One region of the Azoarcus sp. DN11 genome, then DNA from elsewhere that is predicted to be linked to it. Evidence: predicted binding sites of a transcription regulator. Region 1 holds the regulator's gene; each other region holds the start of a gene.
The links. The regulator HrcA, encoded in region 1, represses chaperone genes, less so after heat shock. The targets are predictions, from matches to a motif close to TNTTAGCACTCNNNGNCNNNGAGTGCTAANA.

Region 1 (10,364 bases):
TGGCGAGCTGCAGGCCGCAGGCCTTGGAAACGAAGGGAACGGTGCGCGATGCACGCGGGTTCACTTCGAGCACGAAGACCGTTGCATCATCGCCTTCGCCCTGGATGGCGAACTGCACGTTCATCAGGCCGCAGACGTTGAGCGCGCGCGCCATGGCCTCGGTCTGACGACGCAACTCATCCTGCAGTTTCGCCGACAGCGTGTACGGGGGGAGCGAGCAAGCCGAATCGCCCGAGTGGACGCCTGCCTGTTCGATGTGCTCCATGATGCCGCCGATGATGATCTGATTGCCGTCGGAGAGCGCGTCGACGTCCACCTCGGTGGCGTCGTTGAGGAAACGGTCGAGCAGCACGGGCGACTCGTTCGAGACCTTCACCGCCTCGCGCATGTAGCGTTCGAGGTCCTTTTGCTCGTGCACGATTTCCATCGCACGGCCGCCGAGCACGTAGCTCGGGCGAACCACCAGCGGGTAGCCGATTTCCGCCGCGAGGCGGACGGCCGCTTCCGGCGTGCGCGCCGTGCGGTTGGGCGGCTGCTTGAGGCCGAGATCGTTGAGCAGCTTCTGGAAGCGCTCGCGGTCTTCGGCCGCGTCGATCATGTCCGGGCTCGTGCCGATGATCGGCACGCCGTTTTCTTCCAGCGCCTGCGCACGCTTGAGCGGGGTCTGGCCGCCGAACTGCACGATCACGCCGACCGGCTTCTCGATGTGCACGATCTCGAGGATGTCCTCGAGCGTGATCGGCTCGAAGTACAGGCGGTCCGACGTGTCGTAGTCGGTCGAGACGGTCTCCGGGTTGCAATTGACCATGATCATCTCGTAGCCGTCTTCGCGCAGCGCGAGCGCGGCATGGACGCAGCAGTAGTCGAACTCGATGCCCTGGCCGATACGGTTCGGCCCGCCACCGAGGACCATGATCTTCTTCTTGTCCGTCGGACGCGCTTCGCATTCGTCCTCGTACGAGGAGTACATGTAGGCGGTCGAGGTTGCAAACTCCGCCGCGCAGGTATCGACGCGCTTGAACACGGGGCGGACGCCATTGGCGTGACGGTGCAGGCGCACCGCGGTCTCATCGACACCCAGCAGCTTGGCGATGCGGCGATCGGAGAAGCCCTTGCGCTTCAGGTCGCGCAGCTCGGGGGCCTGGATCGCCTTCAGCGAACGGCCGGTGATGGCCTTTTCGGTCAGCACGATGTCCTCGATCTGCGCGAGGAACCACGGATCGATCTTGGTCAGGCCGAACACCTGTTCCTGCGTGTAACCCTCGCGGAAGGCCTGGCCGACGTACCAGATGCGCTGGGCACCGGGGTTCGCAAGCTCGTGCTCGAGATCGGTACGGTCGGTCTCGACCTCGTCGAGGCCGTAGGCACCGACTTCGAGGCCGCGCAGCGCCTTCTGGAACGACTCCTGGAAGGTGCGGCCCATCGCCATCACTTCGCCGACCGATTTCATCTGCGTGGTGAGGCGATCGTTGGCCTGCGGGAATTTCTCGAACGCGAAGCGCGGGATCTTGGTGACGACGTAGTCGATCGACGGCTCGAACGAGGCCGGCGTCGTGCCGCCGGTGATGTCGTTCTTGAGCTCGTCGAGCGTGTAGCCGACGGCGAGCTTGGCCGCGACCTTGGCGATCGGGAAGCCGGTCGCCTTCGAGGCAAGCGCCGACGAGCGCGACACGCGCGGGTTCATCTCGATGACGATCATGCGACCGTCCTGCGGGTTGATCGCGAACTGGACGTTCGAGCCGCCGGTGTCGACGCCGATCTCGCGCAGCACCGCGATCGAGGCGTTACGCAGGATCTGGTATTCCTTGTCGGTGAGCGTCTGCGACGGGGCGACGGTGATCGAGTCACCGGTGTGCACGCCCATCGGGTCGAGGTTCTCGATCGAGCAGACGATGATGCAGTTGTCCGCGCGGTCGCGGACGACTTCCATCTCGTATTCCTTCCAGCCGATCAGCGATTCCTCGATCAGGAGTTCATTGGTCGGGCTCGCCTCGAGACCGCGCTTGCAGATCTCCTCGAACTCTTCCATGTTGTAGGCGATGCCGCCACCGGTGCCGCCGAGCGTGAAGGACGGGCGGATGATGACCGGGAAGCCGATGCCGCCCTGCACCTGCAGGGCCTCTTCCATGCTGTGGGCGATGCCGGAACGGGCCGAGCCGAGGCCGATCTTGGTCATCGCGTCCTTGAACTTGAGGCGGTCCTCGGCCTTGTCGATCGCCTCGCGCGAGGCGCCGATCAGTTCGACGCCGTACTTTTCGAGCACACCGTTCCTGGCGAGGTCGAGTGCGCAGTTGAGCGCCGTCTGCCCGCCCATCGTCGGCAGCAGTGCGTCGGGACGCTCCTTCTCGATGATGCGCTCGACGACCTGCCAAGTGATCGGCTCGATGTAGGTGACATCGGCCGTGCCCGGATCCGTCATGATCGTGGCCGGGTTGGAGTTCACCAGGATGACCTTGTAGCCTTCCTCGCGCAGCGCCTTGCAGGCCTGCGCACCGGAGTAGTCGAACTCGCACGCCTGGCCGATGATGATCGGGCCGGCGCCGATGATGAGAATGCTTTTGATGTCTGTGCGCTTAGGCATTGCCTAACCTCGGTCTTGCGTTGGGGAGCGGCAGCGCAGGCTGCCGCTTGCGAATCATTTGCGCGCTTCGAGCCGCTTGATGAAGCGGTCGAACAGGTAGCTGACGTCGTGCGGCCCCGGGCTCGCCTCGGGGTGCCCCTGGAAGCAGAAGGCCGGCACGTCGGTGCGCTCCATGCCCTGCAGGCTGCCGTCGAAAAGCGACACGTGGGTCGGCCGCAGGGTCGCCGGCAGCGTGTCGACGTCGACCGCGAAGCCGTGGTTCTGGCTGGTGATCAGCACCTGCCCGGTATCGAGGTCCTTGACCGGATGGTTCGCACCGTGGTGGCCGAACTTCATCTTCACGGTCTTCGCGCCGGAGGCGAGCGCCATGAGCTGGTGCCCGAGGCAGATGCCGAAAGTCGGGATGCCGCGCGCGAGAAACTCGCGGATCGCCGCGACCGCGTAGTCGCAGGGCTCCGGATCTCCCGGACCGTTCGACAGGAAAATGCCGTCCGGATTGAGCGCGAGCGCATCGGCAGCGGAAGTCTGTGCGGGCACGACGGTGAGGCGGCAGCCGCGGCTCGCGAGCATGCGCAGGATGTTGCGCTTGACGCCGAAGTCGTAGGCAACGACGTGAAAGCGCGCCTTGGGGTCGGCGTCGTAGCCGGAGCCGAGTTGCCATTCGCCTTCGGTCCACTCGACCTTCTGCTCGGCGCTGACGACCTTGGCAAGGTCCATGCCTGCCAGCCCCGGAAAGGCGCGCGCCTGGGCGATGGCCGCCTCGGGGTTGAGCGCAGCGCCATCGGCCGCGGTGACGATGCAGCCGTTCTGGGCGCCCTTCTCGCGCAGGACGCGCGTGAGCTTGCGGGTATCGATGCCGGCGATGGCGACGATGTTCTCGGCCTTGAGGTAGGCGTCGAGCGTCTGGCCCATGCGGAAGTTGGAGGGAAGGATTGGCAGGTCGCGGATGACGAGGCCGGCGGCGTGCACACGCCCGGATTCGACGTCCTCGGGATTGACGCCGGTATTCCCGATGTGCGGGTAGGTCAGCGTTACGATCTGGCGGCAGTAGCTCGGGTCGGTGAGGATTTCCTGGTAACCGGACATCGCCGTGTTGAACACCACCTCACCAACCGTGCTGCCGGCCGCACCGATTCCCTTGCCGAAAAATACCGTCCCATCGGCGAGTGCTAGTAGGGCGGGCGGGGAAGCAGTCACGACAAACTCCTGGATTTCAGCCGAAAAGACGGGGACAGGCGCGGTACGCCTGCCCGAACGTGAAAAAAACGGGACGAGCCGCTGTTCGGCCGATCCCGCTTGTCTAAACCGCTGAATTGTATCGTTTGCCGCGGTCCGAGGCAACGTGGGCGAAGGACCGGCTCGACGGATCAACGCAGGCCGAGGACGTCCTGCATGTCGAAAAGACCGCTTTTCCGGCCGGCCAGAAAGCGCGCCGCGCGGACCGAGCCCAGCGCGTAAGGCATGCGGCTGCCGGACTTGTGCGTGATCTCGATGCGCTCGCCGATGCCGGCGAAGAGAACGGTATGGTCGCCCACGATGTCGCCGCCACGGATCGTCGAAAATCCGATTGTTTCGGACTTGCGCTCGCCGGTCACCCCTTCGCGCCCGTAAATCGCGCATTCTTCCAGATTTCGCCCGAGCTCACGCGCGACGACCTCGCCCATCCGCAGCGCCGTGCCGGACGGCGCATCGACCTTGAAGCGATGGTGCGCCTCGATGACCTCCACGTCGTACCCTTCGTCGAGGATCCGGGCCGCCACTTCAAGCAGCTTGAACACGGCGTTCACGCCAACGGCCATGTTCGGCGCAAACACGACGGGGACGTCCCGTGCCGCCGCGGCGATGACGTCCTTCTCGACCGCCGAGAAACCCGTCGTGCCGATCACCATCGCCTTGCCGAGCTCGCGGGCGATGGCGAGATGCACGAGCGTCCCTTCCGGGCGGGTGAAATCGATGACGCAGTCCGCCGACGCGATCGCCGCACGGGCGTCGTCGGTGATCACGACGCCACAGGCGCCGCCGACCAGTTCGCCGGCATCGCGGCCGACGAAGGGGGTGCCTGCCCGATCGAAGGCGGCGGCGAGCACGACCTCGCTGTCGTTCAGCACGGCCTCGATCAGCATCCGCCCCATGCGGCCGGATGCACCTGCGATTGCAATACGTAAGGGATTCATTCAGTCAGGTCCTGTGAGCGCAGCAGACACGCTTTCACTTGGCTGCGGGCGGGATCTCGATCACGCGGGCGCGCTCACTCTGCGAGGCCGCAGCGGCGGCCGGCGCGTCGCCCGACTGGACATCGCCGGAAACCCGATCGAGCTTGTCGCCGTCAAAGAAGACACTAAGGACGCGCTGCTGGGGTTCACCGCGCCCGGGACGGAAGATGTAGACGTAGTCCCAGCGATCGGAGTGGAAGGAGTCGGTCACGAGAGGCGTGCCGAGGGCAAAGCGGACTTGCTCCCGCGTCATGCCCTTTTTCAGGCGTGCCATCATTTCCTGATCCACGTAATTCCCCTGGCGCACGTCGACGCGATGGGGATTCAGCTTGTTGGTCAGGGAGGTGAAGGAACAACCGGCCATGAGGCCCACGACGGCGACGACCGCCGGAAGAGTCAATACACGCATGAAATGGAGATCTTGGTCGTTAGCGCCAGACGGCGTATGTTTTTCAGACAAACGCGAAAAAATATATCATACGTAGCCAGCAGCCAAGCGGCCGAGCGAACTGCAAGCCAACAGAGCGACCATGTCAGAAAACTCGCAGAACCTGAAAAATATCGGCCTCAAGGCCACCTACCCGCGCCTGAAGATCCTTGATCTGTTCCAGACGTCGGACTTGCGGCACCTGACTGCCGAGGATGTGTATCGACTGCTGATGGCGGAAGGCATGGACATCGGCCTCGCCACCGTCTACCGGGTCCTTACGCAGTTCGAGCAGGCGGGCCTGCTGGAGCGGCATTATTTCGAATCCGGCAAGGCAGTCTTCGAACTGAAGGAAAGCGGGCATCACGATCACCTCGTCTGCGTGCAGTGCGGCAAGGTGGAGGAATTCTTCGACGAGGAGATCGAGCGGCGACAGAACAAGATCGCTGCGGACCGCGGCTTTGCGGTCCACGAGCACGCGCTCTACCTCTACGTCGATTGCCTCAAGAAGAACTGCCCGAACCGCAAGCTCGACTGACTCGCTTCCCGACCGCCGCCCCTGCCCTAGGGCGCGGCGGTCACCCCGAGCATTTCGGCAGCGTGGCGACGGGTGGTGTCGGTGATGCTGACGCCGCCGAGCATGCGCGCGATCTCCTCGATCCGGCCGTCCATTTCCAGCGGCGTGACGGCGCTGACCACCTCGTTGCCGCGATTCGACTTGGCGATGTTCCACTGCCAGTCGGCACACGCCGCCACCTGGGGAAGGTGAGTGACGCACAGGACCTGCCGTTCCTGACCCAGCCGATGCAGCAGCTTGCCGACGATCTCGGCAACGCCGCCGCCAATGCCGACATCGACCTCGTCGAAGATCAGTGTCGGGGTCGCCGAGTCGCGGCTGGTCATGACCTGGATGGCGAGACCGATCCGCGACAGTTCTCCGCCCGAGGCGACCTTGGCCAGCGGCCGCAAGGGTTGGCTGGGGTTGGCCGCGACGCGGAATTCGGCCGCCTCGACGCCATGCGCCGAAGGTGCGCAGGGTTCGAGCACGGCGGCGAACTGCCCCCCCGCCATCGCCAGCGTCTGCATCGCCTCGCTCACCTCGCGCGAGAGGCGGTCGGCTGCCGGACGACGCGCGGCGGACAGGCGCGCCGCAGCCTCGTCATAGGCTCGCCGCGCCAGTGCCTCCTGTTCCGCGAGATGCACGGGATCCGCACGCGCCACCATCTCCTCGAGTTTCCCGCTCCAGGTGTCGAGCAGCTCGGGAAGCCCCTCGGGATCGACGCGGTACTTGCGCGCCACATCGGTCACGGCGCCGATGCGCCGCTCGATCTCGGCGAGGCGCTGCGGGTCGAGGTCGAGCCGGTCGCGATAGCGGCGAAGCGCGTGTAGCGCCTCATCCGCCTGGATGGCCGCACCGGCGAGCAGTTCGCGGACGTCGCCCAGCCCCGGATCGATGTCGGCCATCGCGTCGACCCGCACGCCGATGTGCCGCAGCAAGGACGTCACAGCGCCATCGCCCTCGCCGAGCGTCGCCAGCGCCTCGTCCGCGCCCTCCGTCAGGCTCGCCGCATGGGCGAGACGGGAGTGCTCGTGATTGATCTCGACCCATTCGTCAGGGTCGAACGCCAGGTCCCGCAATTCCCCGATCTGCCACGCGAGCAGCTCGCGTTCGCGCTCGGATGCGGCGGAATCCTGCTCCGCGGTCCGCCGCAATTCCGCCAGCTGTTGCCATGCGCGAAACCGGACAGCGACGTCGTTGGCGAGGGCGGCCGCGCCGGCATGGGCGTCGATCAGCGCGCGCTGGGCATCGCCCCTGATCAAGGCATGGTGAGCATGCTGCCCATGGATGTCCGCGAGCCAGTCACCCGCCTCGCGCAGCTGCGCCTGCGTCACCGGCACGCCGTTGATCCAGGCACGGGATCGGCCGCCCGACTCGACGACGCGGCGCAGGATCACCATGCCATCGTCGCCGGGCAGATCCTGCGAAGTGAGCCAGTCGGAGAGCCCCCCACCGACCGGCAGCTCGAACTCGGCGGCGATATCGGCCTTGTCGCGCCCGATACGCACCGCACCGGCATCGGCACGACCGCCGAGGGCCAGCCCGAGGGCATCCAGCAGGATCGACTTGCCCGCGCCGGTCTCGCCAGTCAGGGCACCGAACCCCGACTGGAATTCGAGTTCAAGTCGATCGACGATTACGAAATCCCGGATGGTCAGGCGGCGGAGCATAGGCGTCGCGGATCGGAAAAAGGGCGGCCGTCAGGGCAGCCGCGGGGTGGCGCTCCAGTGGAGCTTCTGGCGCAGCATCTCGAAGTAGCTGTACCCCTCGGGATGCAGAAAACGCACCACCTTGGGCGAACGGGTGATGCGGAGAAGATCGCCCGCGTGGGCATCGAAACGGGTCTGGCCGTCGAAATGGATGCGCCCGTCGTGTGGGGAAAGCAGCTGGATTTCGATCCGGCACGTGTCCGGCAGCGTGATCGGCCTGGCCGTCAGGGCGTGCGGGCACAGCGGCACGAGCGCGATCCCCCCGACCGTCGGGTGCAGGATCGGGCCGTTGGCGGACAAGGCATAGGCCGTCGAACCGGTCGGGGTCGTGACGATCATGCCGTCGGAGCGCTGCGTGTAGACGTATTCGCCATCGATCGACAGGTCGAACTCGATCATGCGGCCGAGATCGCCCTTGTTGAGGACGACATCGTTGAAAGCGAGCGTATGGAAGACCCGTTGCCCGGCGCGGATCACCTCGGCGTCGAGCATCGTGCGCGCCTCGTCCGTGAAGCGGCCGTCGAGGATCTCCGCAAGCTTTTCGAGCGCTTCCTTGCGCGGGATATCGGTCAGGAAGCCCAGCCTGCCTTGGTTGATGCCCACGAGCGGCACTGCGTGCTCGAACAGCCTGCGAGCCGTATTGAGCATCGTGCCGTCCCCGCCGAGCACCACCGCCAGGTCGGCCTGTGCGCCGATCTCGTCGTAAGTGACCGTCGCATACTCGCCGACGAGTCCGATGGAACTTGCCGTACCCTGCTCGATCCATACAGCGAGCCCCTTCTCGCGCAGGAAACCGGCAATCGACAGGACCGCGCCCGCAACATCGGGACTCTGGTACTTGCCGATCAGGGCAATGGTATGAAAGCTGTGGTTCATGCCGCGGATTAAACCACAAATCATGCGGGACCTTGGCAGAGACGCCGGCAGTTCCATAGAATCGGGGAAATCACCCAAGACCATCATGAAACCGCTCGACCCCCGCTCGCAGATCCTGCTGAAGACCCTGATCGAACGCTACATCGTCGAGGGGCAGCCGGTGGGTTCGCGCTCGTTGTCGCGCTACTCGGGCCTCGAGCTGTCTCCCGCGACGGTGCGCAATGTGATGAGCGACCTCGAAGAGATGGGCTTCATCACGAGTCCGCACACGTCGGCCGGGCGCATTCCGACCGCGCTCGGCTATCGTTTCTTCGTCGACTCGCTGCTGACGGTGCAGCCGCTGGAACAGGCGCAACTGCGCGAGCTCAAGGGACATCTGCAGCCCGACCAGCCGCAGCGGCTGGTCAGTTCCGCTTCGCACCTCCTGTCCGAGCTGACGCAGTTTGCCGGAGTCGTCATCTCGCCACATCGCGACCTGATCAAGATCCGCCAGATCGAGTTCATCAGCCTGTCGGAAAACCGCATCCTGCTGATCATCGTCACGGCGGCGGGCGACGTGCAGAACCGCATCATCCATACGCGGCGCTCATACTCGCCGTCGGAACTCGTCGAAGCGGCGAACTATCTCACCGAACACTGCGCGGGACTCGGCTTCGACGACATCCGCACGCGTGTCCGTGCCGAACTCAAGCAGCTGCGCAGCGACATGAGCGAGCTGATGAACGCGGCGGTGGAAACCGGCAGCGCTGCCGCCGAGGACGACAGCTCGCGCTACGTGCTGTCCGGCGAAACCAACCTGCTCGACATCGAGGATCTGTCGTCGAACATGGCGCGGCTGCGCGAACTGTTCAAGCTGTTCGAGCAGAAGACCGGCTTGATTCAGCTCCTCGACCTGTCCAATCGCGCCCAGGGCGTGCAGATCTTCATCGGCGACGAATCGGGGCTGGCCCAGCTCGACGGCTGCAGTGTCGTGACCGCCGGTTACGAGGTCAACGGACGCATCGTCGGCTCGGTCGGCGTCATCGGACCGACGCGCATGGCTTATGATCGGGTAATTCCCATCGTCGACATCACGGCACGCCTGCTCTCGAACGCGCTCTCGAACGCGAATTGACCGGCACGCTGCACTCACACAAGGATCAGCATGGCCCGCTACTGGCCCGAACCCGCCTGGACGCACGGCACGCCCGCCCGCACGGGCGTGTTGCTCGTGAATCTCGGATCGCCTGACGCACCGACTGCCGCCGCTGTCCGCCCCTATCTCAGGCAGTTCCTGTCGGATCCGCGAGTGGTCGAGATCCCGGCGCCCGTATGGTGGCCGATCCTGAACGGCATCATCCTGAACACCCGCCCCGCGAAATCGGCGGCAAAGTACGCAAAGATCTGGATGGACGAGGGTTCACCGCTGACGGTGCATACCAAGCGCCAGACCAAGCTCCTTGCCGGCTACCTCGGCCACCGTGGCCTCGCGGACCTGCGCGTCGACTGGGCGATGCGCTACGGGGCCCCGTCCGTGCCGGACGTGCTCAAGCGCATGAAGGCCGACGGCTGCACCCGCATCCTGATCGTACCGATGTATCCGCAGTATGCCGCCAGCACGACGGCGAGCGTGCTCGACGAGGTCACGGCCTGCCTTGCCCACTGGCGCAACCAGCCCGAGATCCGCTATGTGCGCAACTTCCACGACCATCCGGGCTATATCGCCGCACTGGCCCAGAGCGTGCGCGACCACTGGATGAAGAATGGCGAGGGCGGCAAGCTCATCATGAGCTTCCACGGCGTGCCGCGCCGATCGCTAAACCTCGGCGATCCGTACCACTGCGAATGCCACGCGACAGCGCGGCTCCTGGCCGCACAGCTCGACCTGCCGGAGGAGCGCTGGCAGCTCACCTTCCAGTCGCGCTTCGGCAAGGCGGAATGGCTCAAGCCTTATACGCAACCGACGCTCGAAGCGCTCGCGCAGCAAGGGACGAAGCGGGTGGACGTGCTGTGCCCCGGT
Region 2 (10,364 bases), 300 kb from region 1:
CGTGCCTTTCTACCAGAAGATCTGCGAAGTCACGGGCATCAACAACCTCGTCCAGCCCGATACCGTCGCCAACACCCAGGTCGACCTCGCGCGCTCCATCACCATCCAGTTCGACGCCAACACCCACGATCTGCCGTGGCAATTCCGCCCGCTGCAAACCCAGATCAGCGTCCACCCCGGCGAACTCGCCACCGTCGCCTACGAAGTCACCAACACCCGCGGCGAACCCGTCACCGGCCAGGCCGTCCCCAGCTACGGTCCGCAGCTGGCCGGGCAATACTTCCGCAAGCTCGAATGCTTCTGCTTCGCCAAGCAGACGCTCGCCGCCGGCGAAACGCGCACCATGCCCGTCGTCTTCGTCGTCGATCCTGGCCTGCCCGCGGACGTCCGGGTCATCACGCTCTCCTACACCTTCTTCGAAGTCGCTGCGCGCCGCATCGCCGGCGACGACGCGGGAAGCAATTCGTGATCGCCATGCCGGACCGCGACCCGCACGCCCCTTCCCGCAACGAGTCCGCCACGCGGCCGCGTGCCGGCTTCCTCGCGACGCTGCGTGCCGTGCTGTGGTCCTTCGTCGGCATACGGCGGCGCCACGACTACGAGAGCGATGTCCATTCGCTCGACCCGCGCGCAGTCATCGCCGCCGGCCTGCTTGCGGGGCTCGTGTTCGTGCTGACCATCATCGCCGTTGTGCGCCTGGTGATCGGTTCATCGGGGTAGGGAAGGGAGGGAGACCGCACATGACGCAAACCTTCGAAAAATACTTCGTGCCCGAGCCCTCGAAGTACCCGATCTTCGGCTCGGTCGCGCTGCTCCTCTTCACCGGCGGCGCCACCATGTGGCTCAACGGCATCAAGGCCGGGCCGTGGGTCTTCTTCCTCGGCATCGCCGTGCTCGTCTTCATGCTGTTCGGCTGGTTCGGCCAGGTCGTGCACGAATCCGAAGGCGGCAAGTACGGCCACCGCGTCGACCGCTCCTTCCGCTGGTCGATGGGCTGGTTCATCTTCTCCGAAGTCATGTTCTTCGCCGCCTTCTTCGGCGCGCTGTTCTACGCCCGCGTGCTCGCCGTGCCCTGGCTCTCGACCGGCGACACGGTGCAGCTCCTGTGGCAGGGCTTCGTCGGCGGCTGGCCCACCGCCGGACCGGGCAAATCCAGCCCCTTCACGCCGATGACCGCCTGGGGCATCCCCGCGCTCAACACACTGATCCTCCTGAGTTCCGGCGGGACCCTCACGTGGGCGCACCACGGGCTGCGCCACGACAAGCGCGGCCAACTCAAGCTCGGCCTGCTTGTCACCATCCTGCTGGGCCTGCTCTTCCTCGGCCTGCAGATCTACGAATACGGCCACGCCTATGCCGAGTTGAACCTGCGCCTCGACACCGGCATCTACGGCTCCACCTTCTATTTCCTCACCGGTTTCCACGGCATGCACGTCACGGTCGGCGCGATCATGCTCACGGTGATGCTCGGCCGCGCGATCGCCGGCCATTTTACGCCGGACAGCCACTTCGGCTTCGAAGCGGCCACGTGGTACTGGCACTTCGTCGACGTCGTGTGGCTGCTGCTCTTCCTCGTCGTCTACCTGTTGTAAGCGGCCTGTCCGGATGAGCCTGCGCCGCAACGCCCGCCCGCATCCCGTGCCGCTGCTCGCCGGCATCGCGCTCGCGCTGCTCACGCTGCAACTGGGCAACTGGCAGACGCGCCGCGCAGCGGAAAAGGCTGCACTGCAGGCGGCATACCGCGTCGCGGCCGAACGCCCCGCGCAGCCCCCCGGTTCGAAGCCCCCGGTCGAGTGGCAGAAGCTCGAACTCCGCGGCGAATGGCTCCCCGGGCGCAGCATCCTGATCGACAACCGCGTGCACCAGGGCCACGCCGGCTATCACGTCGTCACGCCGCTGCAGATCGCAGGGCAGGGGGGCGTCGTGCTCGTCAATCGCGGCTGGACGGCGGCCGCGCCCGACCGGACGCAACTCCCCCGGGTCGACAATCCGCCCGGCGCGATCGTCGTCACCGGCCGCGTGCGTCATCCCGACGCCAAACCCTTCCTGCTCGGGGCCGACACGTCCTCGGGCCCCGTCCGGCAGACCCTCGATCTCCCTCGCTACCGCGCCGAAACGCATCTGCCGGTCGCCGACTTCTACGTGCAGCAGACCAGCCCCGCCGCCGACGGCCTGATCCGCGACTGGCCCGAGCCCGACGCCGGCATCGACCGTCACCGCGGCTACGCCCTGCAGTGGTACGCCCTCTCGGCGCTCGCGACCGCACTCACCTTGTGGTACCTGTGGAACGCTTTCCGGAGCCCTCGGCATGACCAGCGCAAGCCTGTCTGACGGTTCGCCCGCAACGCCTGCGGATTCCGCGCAAACCCGCACGGGACGCCGCACGCTCGCGCTGCTCGCCTTCGTCTGCGCGCTGCCCGTTGCCGCGTCCTATTTCGCGTACTACGTCTGGCAGCCCGAAGGGCGCACGAACTACGGCGAACTGCTCGTCCCTGCCGCCCTGCCCGACGCCGTCCTGCCGGGCGTCGCCGGCCAAGCGGATTTCGCCCGCAGCGAGCTCGATGGCCGCTGGACCCTGCTGTTCGCCGCGCCCGGTGCCTGCGACCGCGCCTGTGCCGATGCCCTCTACGCGATGCGCCAGTCGCGGCTCGCGCAAGGCGAGGAGATGGACCGCGTCGCGCGCCTGTGGCTGCTGTCCGACGCCGCGACGCCGGCCGGCGACCTGCTCGCGCCGCACGCCGGCCTGCGCCTCGCCCGCGCCACGCCGGCATGGCTCGCCCGCCTGCCCGCCGCGGAGCGTGGTCGCCACGTCTATCTGGTCGACCCGCGCGGCAACGTGATGATGCGCTTCCCCGAGAACGCCGACCCGCGCCGCGTCGTCAAAGATCTGCAACGCCTGCTCAAGTATTCGGCGCTCGGCCGGGGGCAGCCCTCCCGGCCGAACTCCGCCAACCCGATGCGGACTCCGGGATGACCGCCTACCGCCGCCTGATTCTCCTCGCACTCGCGCTCACGACCCTCGTCGTGGTCTTCGGCGCCTACGTCCGCCTCTCCGACGCCGGCCTCGGCTGCCCCGACTGGCCGGGCTGCTACGGCCAGGTGAGCCCGCACCACGCCGCCGACGAGATCCGCGACACCCATGCCGCCGACCCGCAGGGGCCGGTCAGCCTGCCGAAGGCGTGGAAGGAAATGATCCACCGCTACCTCGCCGCGAGCCTCGGCCTGCTCATTGTCGCCATCGCCGCCCTCGCGTGGCGCCAGCGCAGCGCGGCAGGGGCCTCCCCACGGATCGCCGCTGCGCTCGTCGCCGTCGTGATCGTCCAGGGGCTGCTCGGCAAGTGGACCGTCACGCTGCTGCTCAAGCCCGCCATCGTCACCGCCCACCTCCTGGGCGGCCTGACGACCCTGGCCCTGCTCGCGTGGCTCGCCTTGCGCGTTCATGCGCAGCCGCGCGTCGACGTCTCGCGTCGCCTGGCCGGCCTCGCGCGCGCCGCCTTCGTATTGCTGGCCCTCCAGATCGTGCTCGGCGGCTGGACCAGCACCAACTACGCCGCACTCGCCTGCACCGATTTCCCCACCTGCCAAGGCAGCTTCCAGCCCGTGGCCGACTATGCGAACGCCTTCCACGTCGTGCGCGAACTCGGCATGACGGCCGACGGCGAAGCGCTCCCGCTCGCGGCGCTCACCGCCATCCATTGGTCACACCGCATCGGCGCGCTGCTTGCCGGCACCGCGCTGCTGGCGCTCGGCTGCGCCCTGCTGCGCCGGCCCGCGACACGCCGTTTCGGCGTCGTCCTGCTGGCCGCGCTCGCCGCCCAGCTCGCCCTGGGCATCGCCAACGTCACGTCCAGCCTTCCGCTGCCGCTCGCCGTCGCGCACAACGCGGGGGCGGCGGCGCTGGTCATGGTGATGGTCTGGATCAATCACGGCCTGCGCGGGACCCGCCTCCCCGCGCCGGCCGCACAGAGGAGGGCAGGCCATGCCGGCCGCGAAAATTCATACGCCTGAATCCCACCTCGCAGGATCGCGCCTGCACGCCTTCTACGTGCTGACCAAGCCGCGCGTCAATACGCTGATCGTCTTCTGCGCCATCATCGGCATGTTCCTCGCCGTCCCCGACGGCCTGCCCCCGCCGGCCGTCGTGCTCGCCGCCACCGTCGGCATCGCCTGTGTCGCCGGCGCCGCGGCGGCAATGAATTGCCTCATCGAAGCGCACATCGACGCCCGCATGAGCCGCACCCGCGGCCGCCCGCTGCCACGCGGCGAAATCACCCCGCGCGAAACGCTCGCCTTCGCCACCGCCCTCGGCGGCACCGGCCTCGCCCTGCTGCACCAGCTCGTCAATCCGCTCACGATGTGGCTCACGCTCGCCACCTTCGTCGGCTACGCGGTCGTCTACACCATCTTCCTCAAGCCGCGCACGCCGCAAAACATCGTCATCGGCGGCGCCTCCGGCGCCATGCCCCCGGTACTCGGCTGGGCTGCCGTCACGGGCGAGGTCAGCGCCGATGCGCTGCTCCTCTTCCTCATCATCTTCGCCTGGACCCCGCCGCATTTCTGGTCCCTCGCGCTCTACCGCAGCGCCGACTACGCACGCGCCGGGCTGCCGATGCTGCCCGTCACCCACGGCCCGGAATTCACGCGCCTGTCGGTGCTGCTGTATACGTGCATCCTCTTCGGCGTCACGCTGCTGCCCTTCGCCACGCGCATGAGCGGGCTCGTTTACCTGATCGCCGCAGTCGCGCTCGGCGGCGCCTTCCTCGGGCACGCCTGGCGCCTGTACCGCGACTACAGCGATGCCCGCGCGCGACGCGCCTTCCGCTTCTCCATCCTGTATCTCTTCTTGCTCTTTGCGGGGCTGCTGGCGGATCATTACCTGCGTTTCTGATCCACCGTTTCGACTCATCTCATCCAGGAAAGATGCTCCGCGCCCTGATCGTCGCCGCAACCCTTGCAGTTGCCACCCTCGCTGCCTGCTCCAGCCCCAACTCCACCACGGCTTTCCGCGCCACCGACATCACCGGCGCCGACTACGGCAAGGGGCTCGCGCTGTCCGACCACCACGGCACGCCGCGCACGCTCGCCGACTTCCGCGGCAAGGTCGTCACGCTGTTCTTCGGCTACACGCAGTGCCCCGACGTGTGCCCGACCAACCTCGCGACCATGGCCGAAGCCATGCGCCAGCTCGGTCCCGACGCGGCGCGCGTGCAGGTCCTCTTCGTCACCGTCGACCCCGAGCGCGACACGCAGCAGCTCCTGGCCCAGTACGTCCCGGTATTCGACCCGCACTTTCTCGGCCTGCGCGGCGACGCGGCGCAGACGGCCGCAGTCGCGAAGGAATTCCGTGTCTTCTACCAGAAGAGCGGCGACACCTCGGGCAACAACTACACCGTCGACCACTCCACCGGCACCTACGTCTTCGACCCGACCGGCCGTGCGCGCCTTTACGTGAAGCACGGCGAGACCGCCGAGAACATCGTCGCCGACCTCCGCACCCTGCTCGCCGGCAAATGAAAACGGCAGCCAGTGGCTGCCGTTCGCGTTGCGGGGCCGGAAAGCTGCTCAGACCGTGAGCAGCCCGCGCAGCTTCTGCAGCGCCTTCGCCTCGATCTGGCGGATGCGCTCCGCCGAGACGCCATACTCTGCCGCCAGTTCATGCAGCGTCGCGCTGTCGCCTTCCGCCAGCCAGCGCCGCTGCACGATGTTGCGGCTGCGCTCGTCCAGGCTCGCGAGCGCCTCGTGCAGGCCGACCTCGTGCAGGTGTGCGAGCTCGGCGCGCTCCAGCACCTGCGACGGCTCCGCGTGCGGGTCGGGCAGGTAGGCGATCGGCGCGAAGCGCTCGTCATCGTCGTCGCTGTCGCCCTCGAGCGGGATGTCGCGCCCGCTCAGGCGCGTCTCCATCTCGATGACTTCCTCGGGCTTCACACCCAGTTGTGCCGCCACCGCGTGGATCTCGTCGCCGCTCAAGGTCGTCGAATCCTGCTTCAGGCTGCGCAGGTTGAAGAACAGCTTGCGCTGCGCCTTCGTCGTTGCGACCTTCACCAGCCGCCAGTTCTTCAGCACGTATTCGTGGATCTCGGCCTTGATCCAGTGGATCGCGAACGATACCAGCCGCACGCCGCGCGCCGGATCGAAGCGCTTCACCGCCTTCATCAGCCCGATGTTGCCTTCCTGGATCAGGTCCGCATGCGGCAGCCCGTAGCCGAGATAGCCGCGCGCGATCGCCACCACCAGGCGCAGGTGCGACATCACCAGCCGGCGCGCCGCCTCCAGGTCGCCCTCGTCGCGCAACCTGGTCGCCAGTTCCATCTCCTCGCGTTCGGTGAGCAGCGGAATGCGATTCACCGACTGGATGTACTGATCGATGCTGCCGGCGGCAGACGGTACGGGGAACGACAGGGCTTGGCTCATGTACGGGGGTCCTCCATGCGCGTGATTTTAGCACTCAACGTCTCTGAGTGCTAAAGCCCGCGGCGAGTTCCCGCGCCAGTGATCCCGGCTATGCCGTAGACGTGAAATTTGCCCCCCGTCGCTATCCGCGTCGGGTAGTGGGAAGGCCCGGAACGCGCCCTGGCAACGTGTCCGCGCAAGCCTCGAGGTGCGTCCGCAAATTACACGAGGCTGTCGGATGTTGCGGCTTGTTGCGCCTGTGCAACAACTTTTATCCATTTGCCGTGTTCCGCGCGAGCGAGTCTTGCACCGTTACGCGCCCGTTAAGCACAATCGTGGCAACTTCTCGCTTGAGAGGTAAGTCGGGCCGGGGTCATGACCGCGGCTTCAGCTTCAATTAGAGGAGAAATACATGCAAAAGAAACTGATCGCCCTGGCCGTCGCTGGCCTGGCGTCCGCTCCGGTTTTCGCGCAGACCAACGTCACCGTTTACGGCGTGGTCGACACGACCCTGGAGTCCGTGCAGGCGAAGGGCGGCGCGGACTTCATCGACGTTAACGGCGATTTTGGCGTTCGTGGCGCTCGGGTCGATGGCAGGCTTCGTGAAATCGAGCGTCGCGCCCGCGTCACCTCGAACAGCTCGCTGATCGGCTTCCGCGGCACTGAAGACCTCGGCAACGGCCTGAAGGCCCTGTTCCAGGTCGAAAGCGGCTTCAACGCCGACGGTTCGGGCACCAGCACCCTGGCAACCCGCGACACCTTCGTCGGCCTGAACGGCGGCTTCGGTACCGTCCAGCTCGGCAAGCTGACCACCTTCATGCGTACCGCTGGCGCCAAGGTCGACTTCAACCCGGCTGCGACCGGCATCGGCTTCCAGGCTGCCACCTACGGCACGATCGCCGGCATCAAGACCGGCATCGACGAGCGCATCAACAATGCCGTGATGTACACGACGCCGAGCTTTAGCGGCTTCGCCGCCCAGTTGGCCTATTCGGCCGGTGAGAACAAGAAGTCGGAGTCCCAGAACCGCGGTGAGAGCGTCAACTCGAACGCCTACCAGCTCGCTGCGGCCTACGAGAACGGCCCGCTGTACGTGTCGGCTGGCTATGGCTACGCAAAGGATCCGTCCGCTTCGAGCGCGCCGAACGTCGGCCCGTTCGCAACAAACGCCGTCGGTCTTGCTAACGTCAACGGCCTCCACGACAAGGTGAAGACCGGCCGTATCGCCGCCAAGTACTCGTTCCCGACCAACACGACGATTTCGGCCCTGTGGGACCGCTCGAAGTACGAGGCTCAAACTGGTACGGGGCTTGCCTCTCCCGCGCTTCGTAACATTAACCTCGACGCCAAGCGCAACGCATGGATGGTCGGTGCCGAGCAGAAGTTCGCCGGCAATCAGGCCGCCTATCTGCAATACGCGCGTTCGCAGAAGATCAAGGGTAATGATTGCGATGTCACTGGCTGCACCAGGCTCGACGATGGAAAAACCCAGTTCTCGCAATGGACCCTCGGCTATACCTACAGCCTGAGCAAGCGCACGATGGTCAAGGCGTACTACACCCGTATCAACAACCAGCGCGACTCGGCCGCCGACTTCTACCTGAGCGGTATCGGCTCCAACGGTCTCGTTAGCGCCGACCAGGATCCGACCGGCTTCGGTCTGGGCCTGCGTCACACCTTCTAATTCCGGTCCGTCCGGAATTGATCGAGACGGGCGCTTCGGCGCCCGTTTTTTCGTCCACGTCATCCGCGGCTGGGGGGATCGTGAGGGGCGCTTGTGCCTTTCGCTGCGACCCGCGCGGCATCCGCGTCCGATGTCCGCAATAAGGGTCATCACTCCTGTTGCATGCATGCGACAATTCTGTGACGATGGGGTAAGGTTCTTCTTTCCTGCATTGTTGCGCCCCCTATAATCGCGCTGTGCTTCTGCTGCGGGCGCGGATCCTCACGCGGGATTCCGTGCGGACAGGTTTGCAGAAAGCCGACAATCAAATCCATTACAAGTGGGGAGTCGAATCAATGCTGAACGTCAAGACGCTGGCCATCGCGCTGGCTGCCATCGGTGTCGCCGGTGCCGCCCAGGCGCAATCCAACGTGACCATCTACGGTCGCGTGAATACCTCGCTGGAACAGACCAAGGTCGAAGGCCAGAAGAGCGTCACCCAAGTCGTCGACAACAGTTCCCGTATCGGATTCCGCGGCAACGAGGACCTCGGGAGCGGCCTGTCGGCGCTGTTCCAGGTCGAGAGCCGCTTCCGCGCGGATGATGGAAGTTCGAATGGCAGTCAGGGAAAGCTGGCCAGCCGTGACACCTTCGTTGGCCTGAAGAGCAACAGCCTGGGCACGATCAGGCTCGGCTACATCACCAGCCCGCTGTACTACGCGACGCACGATTATCTGGGCATGCACAACCATGACACCGGAAACTCGTCGGATGCGTTCATCTGGGTGCCGGCCTACGATCCGGAAAACTTCTTCCTCCGCAACTCGGTTACTTACGCGAGCCCGACCTTCGGCGGCGGTTTCATGGTCGAGGCACAGTACTCGGCGCTGAACGAACAGGCGGCCGCAACCTCCACCCGCAACGACCGTCCGGCGCACTACTCGGGCACGTTGACCTACAACAACGGTCCGCTGCACGCCGGCTTCGGCTACGCGCAGACCAACCGCTTCTACAACTTCACGCAGGGCCGGAGCAAGGACAGCGCGCTGGTTCTGGCGGGCGTGTATGACTTCAAGGCGGTTGTCGTCGGCGCGTTGGCAGAGCACAACAGGTCGGAGAACGGCGGCCTGCAGGCCAGCACCGGCCTTACCGGCGACCACTCCCGCAACCACTACCGCGTCGCGGTGATGGTTCCGGTCGGTGCCAACGAGTTCCACGTGAACTACGCTGTCGCACGCGACTGGAGCCACACCGGCGACACGGGCGCAAAGCAGCTCACGCTGGCCTACAACTACAACCTGTCGAAGCGCACCAAGGTCTACGCACAGTGGACCAAGATCGACAACGACAAGCAGGAAGTGTCGATCGCCACGGGGGGTGCGTATAACGGCGGCGGTGCATACAGCTTCCTCGGCTCGGCTCCGGGTCTGGACAACACCTCGATCGGTGTCGGCCTGCGCCACAACTTCTGATCGTCCGACGACGGTCTGACCAAAGGGAAACGGGCGCTTCGGCGCCCGTTTCCCTTTGCGGCGCCGCAGCGCGGTCAGACCAACACTTCGGTCACGGCCGGATGGCCGAGGAAGGCCTGCGGGCTGGCGCTGGCACCGTAGGCGCCCGATTGGCCGATGACCACCAGGTCGCCGGGTTCCGCGTCCGGGAGCGCCATCCGGTCGGCAAGCAGGTCGAGCGGCGTGCATAGCGGCCCGACGACCGATACCGCGTCACCCGCCACGGCACCCATCCGGTTGCCGATCGCGACGGGGTAGTTCTTGCGGATCACTTGTCCAAAATTTCCCGATGCCGATAGGTGGTGGTGAAGACCGCCGTCGGTGACGAGGTAGGTGTGGCCGCGCGAGACCTTCTTGTCGATGACCCGGCACACGTAGAGACCCGCCTCACCCACGAGGTAGCGTCCCAGTTCGATGATGAGCGCGGCCTGAGGCAGATCGCGCGCCGCCTCGGCGACGAGCGCGGCAAGGTTCTCGCCGATCGGGGCGAGCTCGAGTGCCTGTTCGCCCGGGAAGTACGGAATGCCGAAGCCGCCGCCGAGATTCAGGCATTTCACCGGTGCCGGCGCAGCCTGGGCGAGGCGTACCGCGAGTTCGAAGCTCTTGCGCTGCGCCTCGATGATCGCATCGGCCTTGAGATTCTGCGACCCGGCGAAAAGGTGGAAGCCCTCGAATGTGCAGCCCGCGCGCCCGATCTCGGCGAGCAGTTCGGGGACTTGCTCGGCGTCTACGCCGAACTGTTTCGGCCCGCCCCCCATCTTCATCCCTGATGACTTGAGTTCGAAATCCGGATTGACTCG
Region 3 (10,364 bases), 2.5 Mb from region 1:
AGTACGACAAGTTCAACTACACGGGAAACCTCGGCTACCAGTTCCCCGGGCCGACGGACAAGGCGACAACAGCGCGGCCCGCGCAGAACTGGTATTTCAACAACCGCTTCGGATATCGTGTTTCCGAACTGGTCGAGCCGTATGTCGGGGTCGACTACGAGTGGCAGGACAGCAAATCGGGCAATCCGCGCAACCACGAGCTGGGCGGAGCGGCCGGGGTGATGTTCCACATGATGAAGACCTCGACGCTGGCTGTTCATTACCAGTGGGGCATCGAGGGCGAAAACCGGCCCAGGTCCAACAACCTGAACCTGCGCTGGGTGTACGTCTTCTAAGGTGCGACGGGGGCCCGCAAGGGCTCCCGCGCCGGCGGGGGCTTGTTCGCAGGCCCCGCCGCATTGCCGTTTCGCGCAGTTCCAGACTGTTCCGATCGATCCTTCCATCCGATCTTCGTCATGCCAAACACGTTTCCGACAACCGAAAGTGTGATCCGCATCCATGCGCCAGGCGGGGCGGAGGCGCTGCAACTCGATGAAATTGAGGTCGGATGGCCGGGGCCCGGCGAGATCCGTATCCGGCACCGTGCATGCGGCCTCAATTTCATCGATGTGTATTACCGGAGCGGACTCTATCCCCTGGACATGCCTGCCGGGATCGGCATGGAAGGTGCCGGCATCGTGGAGGCCGTGGGGGAGGGGGTGACCCACCTTCAGCCCGGCGATCGCGCGGCCTACGCCTGTCAGCCGCCCGGTGCGTACTGCACGGCCCGCGTGATGCCGGCGAAGAACGTCGTGCGGCTGCCCGACGGGATCGACTTCGAGACCGGCGCGGCGATGATGCTCAAGGGCCTCACCGTGCAATATCTGCTGCGCAAGACGCAGCCGCAGGGCGGGCTGCAGCCGGGCGACTTCGTGCTCTTCCACGCCGCGGCGGGCGGGGTCGGACTGATCGCCTGCCAGTGGGCGCGCGCGATGGGCCTGCAACTCATCGGTACCGCGGGGGCGCCGGAAAAATGCGAACTCGCGCTGCGCCACGGTGCGGCCCACGCCATCGATTACCGCCGCGAGGACTTCGTCGCACGCGTCGCCGAGATCACCGGGGGGCGCGGCGTGAAGGTCGTGTACGACTCGGTCGGCCAGGACACTTTCGCCGGCTCGCTGCAGTGCCTGCGCCCCTTCGGGCTGCTCGCGGTGTTCGGTTCGTCGTCCGGGCCCGTGCCGTCCTTCGGTCTGCAACTGCTCGCCGCGAAGTCGCTCTACGTCAGCCGCCCGACTCTCTTCACGCATCTCGCGACTCGCGAGGCCACGCAGGAAATGGCCGACGACCTGTTCGGCATGGTCGCGCGCGGCGACGTCAGGATTCCGGTCGAGCGCCGCTACGCGCTCACCGAAGCGGTGCAGGCCCACCGGGACCTGGAGGCGCGCCGCACGACAGGTTGCAGCGTGCTGCTGCCGTAGCGGCCACCGGATCACGAGGAAATTGCACATGGCAGCCACGCTCGAAGGTCTGCGCCTCGTCCTTGCCGACGATCATGCCGTCGTGCGCATGGGATTTCGCATGCTGCTCGAAGGGGCGGGTGCCGAAGTCGTTGCCGAAGCCGCGTCCGGCGAGGCCGCGCTCGCGGCCTTCGCCAGGCACCGTCCGGACGTGCTGGTCATGGACGTGACGATGCCGGGCCTCGGCGGCCTGGGCGCACTGGAGCGCCTGCTGGCGCATCACGAGGAGGCCCGCGTGCTGATGCTGTCCGCGCACGACGACACGCAGGTGCCGGCGCGTGCGCTGAAGGCAGGGGCGGCCGGCTACCTCTCCAAGCGTGCCCAGCCGGCCGAGCTGGTGCGCGCAGTGGCCCAGGTGGCGCGCGGGCGGCGCTACGTCGATCCGGACATCGCCGCGCAACTGGCGCTCGCCCGGTTCGGCGACGCTGCCGACCCCGTCGCCGCCCTCACCGACAAGGAGTTCGCGGTGTTCCTGCAACTCGCGAAGGGCCGCGACGTCCGCCAGGTCGCGGACTCGCATGGCGTCAGCGCGAGCACCGTGGGCACGCATCTCTACCACATCAAGCAGAAGCTGCAGGCGGGGAATGCGGCGCAGCTCGCGCTGATCGCCGTGCGTGCGGGACTCATCGAGGCCTAGGAGTCTGCGCGGCAGAAGCCAAGCGTCGGTGAGGTAAGCCCTCCCTGGCGTGTCGGGGCCGGTAGACTGTCGAGATGACGAGCTATCTGCCCTATTGCCCGCAGCAGCAGATGCTGCTGCCCCAGGCGCTGCAGGAGTGGCTACCCGAAGGCCACCTGGCGTACTTCATTAGCGACGCGGTCGACGGATTGGACCTGAGCGCGTTCCACACCCGGTATGCCGGGGGCGGACCGCGCAACCAGCCGTTTCATCCGGCCATGATGGTCAAGGTGCTGCTGTATGCGTACGCCACGGGCGTGTTCAGCTCGCGCAAGATCGCGCGCAAGCTGCACGAGGATGTGGCGTTCCGGGTGCTGGCGGCAGGCAACTTCCCGGCCCACCGCACGCTCAGCGACTTTCGCGCTGTCCACTTGAAGGAGCTGAGCGAGTTGTTCGTGCAGGTGGTGCGACTGGCTCGCGAGATGGGGCTGGTGAAGCTCGGGACGGTGGCCATCGACGGCACCAAGGTCAAGGCGAACGCCAGCCGCCACAAGGCGATGAGTTACGGCCACATGGTGAAGGCGGAGGCCGAATTGAAACGGCAGATCGAGGCGCTGCTCAATCGGGCCAAGGCCGCCGACGACGCCGAGAGGAACGAGCCCGAGCTGGATGTGCCGGCCGAGATCGCGCGGCGCGAGGCGCGGCTGACGGCGATTGCCGAAGCCCGGGCGCGGCTCGAGCAGCGCCAGCGCGAGGCCGATCAGGCGCGCGGGCGCAGCGACGATGACGACCGCCGTCCGCGCGGCGGTGACGGCAAACCGAAGGGTGGGCGCTACAAGCGCGACTTCGGGGTGCCCGAGGACAAGGCACAGGAGAACTTCACGGATCCAGACAGCCGCACCATGAAGCGCGCCGGCGGCGGGTTCGATCCGGGCTACAACGCCCAGACGGCGGTCGACGAGACCGCCCACATCATCGTGGCGGCCGAACTGAGCAACAACGCCAGCGACGCCGGGCTACTGCCGGGGATGTTGCAGGTCGTGCGCGACACCCTCGCGCAGCGCCCGCGCCAGGCGCTGGCCGACACCGGCTACCGCTCGGAGCAGACGTTCCGGGAGCTCGACGGCTGCGGGACCGAACTGGTGGTGGCGCTGGGCCGGGAAGGCAAGCGCCGACTCGGTTTCGACCGTGAACGCAGTCCGCACACCGCGCAGATGGCCGACAAGCTCGATAGCGAGGCGGGCAAGACGGCTTACCGAAAACGGAAATGGATCGCCGAACCGCCCAACGGCTGGATCAAGAACGTATTGGGATTCCGGCAGTTCAGCCTGCGGGGCCTGGAGCGCGTCAAAGCGGAGTGGAAGCTCGTCTGTATGGCCCTGAACCTGCGCAGGATGAGCACACTGAGGACGGCATAACGGGAAAAAGGGGCGCAAATCTGTCCCCGTTCCCGTCCGGCACGGGCGCAGCACCGTCGCGAAGCAATTCAACCACGGCCGCAGTCTCTTCCCGCACCTCTCGCTTCGCCGATCCTTCTGCTAAAACCCCACTCTCTGGAGTTCTGCCGCGCAGACTCCTAGCCGCGATGCCGGACGCAGCCGCCCCGTCGGTCGGCCCCCGCGGGCCGGGCCGGATACGGTGCTTTCCGCGATGGAGGTGTTCTATAACGGTTTCAGGGATCACGAATCCCGGCCGACCCCGCTGCTCACGGCGGGAGCGGGCGGGCTTGCCAGGGGGAGGAGCGGCCGCGGCTTCCCGCGTGACGCATGACCGACGGTTTTCATGCAGAAAGGTGCCTTGCCGTCACGCTCGAATGGTGGACTCCTACTCTCCCCTGCCTTCTTGCTGGCACCTTTCTCCTTTTTATTCTCAAGCAGTGGATGGCGCCGTTGCATGACTCGTTGAGCGAGACCGCGAGGGTACGTTTCGATAATGAGGTGACAAAAATGAAGAAAATCCCGGCTTTTTCCCCAATTCTTTCCGTCCGTGACCCGGGCGTCCGTCAAGGTCTGAAGACGATCTTCAGGTCGGTGGGCGCTGTGCTCCTGCTGAGTGTCGCCGTCAGCGGCGGACACGACGCGCAAGCGCAGGAGATGACGATCACCGATAGTTCGTTCAAGTGCCTGAACGACATGGTCAAGGTGCGTCATTTCTACGTGGACAACCTCCTGGGCAACCGCAAGGCCACGATCGCGGTTGCCGAGAAGGGAACCGGAACGTATCCCCCGGGTTCCGTGGTGCAGCTGGTGCCCGGCGAGGTCATGGTGAAGCACCCGGAAGGGTTCAACTCCGCGACCCGGGACTGGGAATTCTTCGAACTGGATGTCTCCAAGGAGGGAACCAGGATTCGCAAGCGCGGCTTTGCAGAAGTGGTCAACCGCTTCGGCGGAAACTGCTTTGCCTGCCACGTGAAGGCGAAACCCGAGTTCGACATGGTCTGCGAGATCGACCACGGCTGCGACCCCATCCCCATCACTCGCCGGATGCTGGCCGCACTGCAAAAGACCGACCCCCGGTGTGCGGCGCCGGCTGCCCTGACCGAGGATGATCAGCACGCGCTGAAGGAACTGGACGAGGTGATGAAGACGATGAGGGCCCCGGCGGCGCCGAAGTGAGTATCGGCGATGGGCGGAACACCTCGGGCGAGGCATCGTTCGAGGTGACCGCGGGGGCGCGCATGCCGAAGAAACAACCGTGAAGCAGCCCCGGTAGTGCGTTGCATACGCTCGCGCGGCACGGACGTCCCGTGCGGGCGGAGCCGCCCGCACGGCCACCCCCTCGACAGCGCATCAGGCCCCTCTCGCCCCTCCCGCGAGCGGCATGCTTCGCCTGTGCGCCGCGGCGGGAACATTTCTCACATCCTCGCACTTGAAATCCCGAAAGTGCGTCCCTATTATTAGCACTCGTTGGCAATGAGTGCTAACGGCCCGGATTTGTCCCGCGGCCACAGCGAATTTTCCAGGCGGACCCTGTCCGTTCTCGACGCAATAGAAAGGAGTGAGTCAATGAAAATCCGTCCCTTGCATGATCGCGTGATCGTCAAGCGCCTCGAAGCCGAACGCAAGACCGCCAGCGGCATCGTCATCCCCGACTCGGCCGGCGAGAAGCCCGACCAGGGCGAAGTGCTGGCCGTGGGCAACGGCAAGATCCTCGACGACGGCAAGGTCCGCCCGATGGCCGTCAAGGTCGGCGACAAGGTCCTGTTCGGCAAGTACGCCGGCCAGACCGTCAAGGTCGAAGGCGACGAACTGCTCGTCATGCGCGAAGAAGACATCATGGGCGTGGTCGAGGCCTGAGCCTCCCTCGTTTCCCCACTCGAATCCTAGGAGCAATCAACAATGGCAGCTAAAGAAGTCAAGTTCGGTGATTCCGCCCGTGCCCGCATGGTCGAAGGCGTCAACATCCTGGCCGACGCGGTCAAGGTGACCCTGGGCCCGAAGGGCCGCAACGTCGTGCTCGAGCGCTCGTTCGGCGCCCCGACGGTGACCAAGGACGGCGTCTCGGTCGCCAAGGAAATCGAACTGAAGGACAAGTTCGCCAACATGGGCGCACAGATGGTCAAGGAAGTCGCTTCCAAGACCTCCGACATCGCCGGTGACGGCACCACCACCGCCACCGTGCTGGCCCAGTCGATCGTGCGCGAAGGCATGAAGTACGTCGCCGCCGGCATGAACCCGATGGACCTGAAGCGCGGCATCGACAAGGCCGTCGTCGCCACCATCGAAGAGCTGAAGAAGCTGTCGAAGCCCTGCTCGACCAACAAGGAAATCGCCCAGGTCGGCTCGATCTCGGCGAACTCCGACGCCGACATCGGCGACATCATCGCCCGTGCGATGGACAAGGTCGGCAAGGAAGGCGTCATCACCGTCGAGGACGGCAAGTCGCTGAACAACGAACTCGACGTCGTCGAGGGCATGCAGTTCGACCGCGGCTACCTGTCGCCGTACTTCATCAACAACCCGGACAAGCAGGTCGCGATCCTCGAGAACCCGTTCGTCCTGCTGTTCGACAAGAAGATCTCGAACATCCGTGACCTCCTGCCGGTGCTCGAGCAGGTCGCCAAGGCCGGCCGTCCGCTGCTGATCATCGCCGAAGACGTCGAAGGCGAAGCGCTGGCGACCCTGGTCGTCAACAACATCCGCGGCATCCTCAAGACCTGCGCCGTCAAGGCCCCGGGCTTCGGAGACCGCCGCAAGGCCATGCTCGAAGACATCGCCATCCTCACGGGCGGCCAGGTCATCGCCGAAGAAGTCGGCCTGACCCTCGAGAAGGCCACCCTGGCCGACCTCGGCCAGGCCAAGCGCATCGAGATCGGCAAGGAAAACACCATCCTCATCGACGGCGCCGGCGAAGCCGAGCGCATCGAAGGCCGTGTCAAGCAGATCCGCGTGCAGATCGAGGAAGCCACCTCCGACTATGACCGCGAGAAGCTGCAGGAGCGCGTCGCCAAGCTCGCCGGCGGCGTTGCGGTGATCAAGGTCGGTGCCGCCACCGAAGTCGAGATGAAGGAAAAGAAGGCCCGCGTCGAAGACGCGCTGCACGCCACCCGCGCTGCCGTTGAAGAAGGCATCGTCCCCGGCGGCGGCGTCGCGCTGCTGCGTGCCCGTGCCAATCTGGGCAGCCTCAAGGGCGACAACCACGACCAGGACGCCGGCATCAAGATCGTGCTGCGCGCGATGGAGCAGCCCCTGCGCGAGATCGTCGCCAACGCCGGCGACGAGCCCTCGGTGGTGGTCAACAAGGTCAACGAAGGTTCGGGCAACTTCGGCTACAACGCCGCCACTGGCGAGTACGGCGACATGGTCGAGATGGGCGTGCTGGACCCGACCAAGGTTGAGCGTACCGCGTTGCAGAACGCCGCTTCGGTCGCCGGCCTGATGCTCACCACCGACTGCATGGTCGGCGAGCTGGTCGAAGACAAGCCCGCGATGGGCGGCGGCATGGGTGGCATGGGTGGCATGGGCGGCATGGGTGGCATGGGCGGCATGGATATGGGCATGTGATCCCCGCCTGACCGTCCGGTCATCTTCCGGGCCTTCGGGCCCGGTGCAAAACGGCTCCGCCTCGGCGGGGCCGTTGTGCTTTCCGGCGGGCGACGCGCGCAAGCGGCGCGACGCGCGGCCGCGCTCGAAGCGTGGGATAATCGAAGGGAAGGAAAAAAGGCGGTCGGGAGTTTCCGCACGGTTTCGTCGGAAGCTCCCGGGAGCGGGCGCGCGGGCGGCGCGGCCATTCCTCTGACCGGGTAAAGGAGAACAGCGGGTGTAAATCTAGGCGTGCCCGCTTACATACAACTTACATCCTGATTCCATGCGGATCCTGCTTGCGGAAGATGATACCGTCATTGCCGACGGTCTGTGCCGTGCGCTCAGGCGTGGCGGTTTTGCGGTCGATCACGTGGCTTCGGGCATCGAGGCCGATACCGCGTTGGCATCGCAACCCTACGATCTCGTGATCCTCGACCTGGGCCTGCCGCGGCTCCCTGGCATCGAAGTCCTCAAGCGCCTGAGGGCGCGCAAGTCGACGCTTCCGGTCCTGATCCTGACGGCCCAGGACGGCGTCGAGGATCGCGTGCGCGGCCTGGATGCGGGTGCCGACGACTACCTTTCCAAGCCCTTCGCGCTGCCGGAGCTCGAAGCGCGCGTGCGTGCGCTCACGCGCCGCGGCACGGGACAGCCGCGCTGCATCGAGGTCGGCAGCCTCTTGTACGACCAGGCCGATCGCGTCGTCAAGATCAACGGCCAGGTGGTCGAGTTCTCCGCGCGCGAGATCGGCCTGCTGGAAGTGTTCATCCTGCGCGTCGGGCGTCTCGTCAGCAAGGACCAGCTCGTCGATCACCTGTGCGGCTGGGGCGAGGAAGTCTCCAGCAACGCCATCGAGGTCTATGTCCACCGCCTGCGCAAGAAGCTCGAAGACAGCGGCGTGCGCATCGTGACGGTGCGCGGCCTGGGGTACTGCCTGGAAACGGTGGATGCTGGCCAGGCGGCGAAAGCCTGACAAGTCCGCCGGGGGCGGGCGGGCGTCGACGCAGCCGAATTCGCTGTTCGGCGAGATCCTCGACTGGATGCTCGCGCCGCTGCTGTTCCTGTGGCCGATCTCCATCATCGCCACGCACAACGTCGCGGACAACATCGCCAACCAGCCCTACGACCGCGCGCTCGCCGACAGCGTGCGGGCGCTGGCGCGCCTGGTGTCGGTGGAGGAGAGCAGGGTCGCGGTGCACTTTCCCGCGCCGCCGCGGGCGCTGTTCCGCGCCGACCAGGACGACGTCGTCTACTACCAGGTGGCGCACGAGAGCGGCGAGCTCGTCACCGGCGACCGCGAAATCGGCTGGACGCCGGCGCCCCCAACCCTCGTCCCCGAAGAGGTGCTCTACCGCGACGACGTCATCCACGGCGAGGAGGTGCGCATTGCCTACCAGTTCCTGCGCCCCTGGCCGGAACCGGCCAGTCCGCTCGTGCTCGTGCAGGTCGCGGAAACGCGCAACAAGCGCAGCGACCTCGCGTCGCGTGTCGTCACCGGCGTGCTGCTGCCGCAGTTCGCGATCATTCCGCTCGCGGTGGTGCTGGTATGGGTGGGACTGTCGCGTGGCATCGCGCCGCTCAAGCGCCTGCAGAGCCTGATCCGCCGGCGCCGCCCGACCGACCTGTCGCCGATCGCCGCCGCGAGCGTGCCCGAGGAAGTGCGCCCGCTGATCGTCGCGTTCAACGACATGATGGCGCGCCTCGAGGAAAACCTGCACGCGCAGCAGCGCTTCATCGCCGACGCCGCGCACCAGATGCGCACGCCGCTCACGGGACTGCGCATGCAGACCGAGCTCGCACTGCAGGAAGCCGATCCCGTCGCGCTGCGCGAATCGCTGTCGCGCATCGCGCTGAGCACGGAGCGCGCGAGCCACCTGATCAACCAGTTGCTCTCGCTTGCCCGGGCCGAGGCAAGCTTCGAGAAGCTCTACACGGTCGAAACGATGGACCTGCGCGCGCACGTGCGTGACGTCGCGCTCGACCTGTTCCCGCGCGCGCAGGCGAAGAACATCGATCTCGGCGTCGAGGGCGGTTCCGACCCGCTGCCGATCGAGGGCAACGCGGTGCTGCTGCGTGAAATGGTCAAGAACCTCATCGACAACGCGATCAAATACACGCCGCCCGGGGGCAGCGTCACGGCGCGCACTCGCTATGCCGGGGCGCCGATCCTGGAAGTCGAGGACACTGGCGCCGGCATTCCCGAAGCCGACCGCGAACGCGTGTTCGAGCGCTTCTACCGCGTGCTGGGCAGCGGCGAGGATGGTTCCGGCCTGGGCTTGCCCATCGTGCGCGAGATCGCCGAGCTGCACCGCGCGACGGTGACGCTGAATCCCAACCCCGGCGGTCGCGGCACCATCGTCCAGGTCGTCTTCCCACGCGGCGCCGTTCCGCCGCCGGTGCCGGTGCGCGGGGACTTCCCCCTCGCCTGAAGTCGCTCGCCGGTATGCAGGCGGCCGTAAGCGCGTCGTAAGTCTCCGCCATTATGGTTACGGTAACCGGGAGAGGAATCCCGGTCTGACCACCGCTAGAAAGGAGGGAGACATGCAAAACGATATGGTGACAAAAATCGTCGCCAACCCGAAGTACCAGCGACTGGTGAGCACCCGCTCGTCGTACGGCTGGGTGCTGACGGCGATCATGATGGTCGTCTATTACGGCTACATCGCGATCATCGCGTTCGACAAGGGGCTGTTCGCCCAGAAGCTCGGTGCCGGCGTCATGACCGTCGGCATTCCCGTCGGTTTCGGCGTGATCGTGTTCACGGTCATCATCACCGGCTTGTACGTGCGTCGCGCGAACTCCGAGTTCGACGCGCTGACCCAGGAAATCGTCAAGGAGAGCAGCAAATGAGCAGCCGCTACCTGAAAATCGGCGGCGGGCTGCTGCTCGCGCTCGCATCGGGCTCCGCCCTCGCGGCGGGTGCCGATCTCGGCCAGGCCGAGAAGCAGCCGACCAACTGGACCGCGATCACGATGTTCGCGGCCTTTGTCCTGTTCACGCTGTACATCACCAAGTGGGCCGCGGCCAAGACCAAGTCGGCGGCGGACTTCTACACTGCCGGCGGCGGTATCACCGGCTTCCAGAACGGCCTCGCGATTGCGGGCGACTACATGTCGGCCGCGTCCTTCCTGGGGATCTCCGCGGCGGTGATGGCCAACGGCTACGACGGCCTGATCTACTCGATCGGCTTCCTCGTCGGCTGGCCGGTGATCACCTTCCTGATGGCTGAAA

Region 2: rpoH (RNA polymerase sigma factor RpoH) is a predicted target of HrcA. The motif match lies at 6,437-6,467, and genes of this name have one in related genera.
Region 3: groES (co-chaperone GroES) is a predicted target of HrcA. The motif match lies at 5,007-5,037, and genes of this name have one in related genera.

Annotation. Positions count from the first base shown of each region.
Region 1 covers NZ_CP021731.1:3,542,851-3,553,214, forward strand. Annotated here, with positions in the region: gene carB (carbamoyl-phosphate synthase large subunit) at 1-2,581, opposite strand, end outside; gene carA (glutamine-hydrolyzing carbamoyl-phosphate synthase small subunit) at 2,636-3,778, opposite strand; gene dapB (4-hydroxy-tetrahydrodipicolinate reductase) at 3,949-4,755, opposite strand; gene CDA09_RS16325 (outer membrane protein assembly factor BamE) at 4,790-5,203, opposite strand; gene fur (ferric iron uptake transcriptional regulator) at 5,325-5,759, shown strand; gene recN (DNA repair protein RecN) at 5,786-7,450, opposite strand; gene CDA09_RS16340 (NAD kinase) at 7,481-8,365, opposite strand; gene hrcA (heat-inducible transcriptional repressor HrcA) at 8,451-9,479, shown strand; gene hemH (ferrochelatase) at 9,510-10,364, shown strand, end outside.
Region 2 covers NZ_CP021731.1:3,840,659-3,851,022, reverse strand. Annotated here, with positions in the region: gene CDA09_RS17830 (cytochrome c oxidase assembly protein) at 1-469, shown strand, start outside; gene CDA09_RS17825 (DUF2970 domain-containing protein) at 475-720, shown strand; gene CDA09_RS17820 (cytochrome c oxidase subunit 3) at 741-1,592, shown strand; gene CDA09_RS17815 (SURF1 family protein) at 1,606-2,331, shown strand; gene CDA09_RS17810 (SCO family protein) at 2,309-2,974, shown strand; gene CDA09_RS17805 (COX15/CtaA family protein) at 2,971-4,008, shown strand; gene cyoE (heme o synthase) at 3,980-4,888, shown strand; gene CDA09_RS17795 (SCO family protein) at 4,921-5,514, shown strand; gene rpoH (RNA polymerase sigma factor RpoH) at 5,563-6,411, opposite strand; gene CDA09_RS17785 (porin) at 6,803-8,074, shown strand; gene CDA09_RS17780 (porin) at 8,410-9,525, shown strand; gene CDA09_RS17775 (pyridoxal-dependent decarboxylase, exosortase A system-associated) at 9,600-10,364, opposite strand, start outside.
Region 3 covers NZ_CP021731.1:1,066,551-1,076,914, forward strand. Annotated here, with positions in the region: gene CDA09_RS04780 (transporter) at 1-335, shown strand, start outside; gene CDA09_RS04785 (quinone oxidoreductase family protein) at 456-1,457, shown strand; gene CDA09_RS04790 (response regulator) at 1,486-2,133, shown strand; gene CDA09_RS04795 (IS1182 family transposase) at 2,208-3,530, shown strand; gene CDA09_RS04800 (hypothetical protein) at 3,879-4,727, shown strand; gene groES (co-chaperone GroES) at 5,118-5,408, shown strand; gene groL (chaperonin GroEL) at 5,451-7,115, shown strand; gene CDA09_RS04815 (response regulator transcription factor) at 7,420-8,106, shown strand; gene CDA09_RS04820 (sensor histidine kinase) at 8,081-9,562, shown strand; gene CDA09_RS04825 (DUF485 domain-containing protein) at 9,675-9,983, shown strand; gene CDA09_RS04830 (cation acetate symporter) at 9,980-10,364, shown strand, end outside.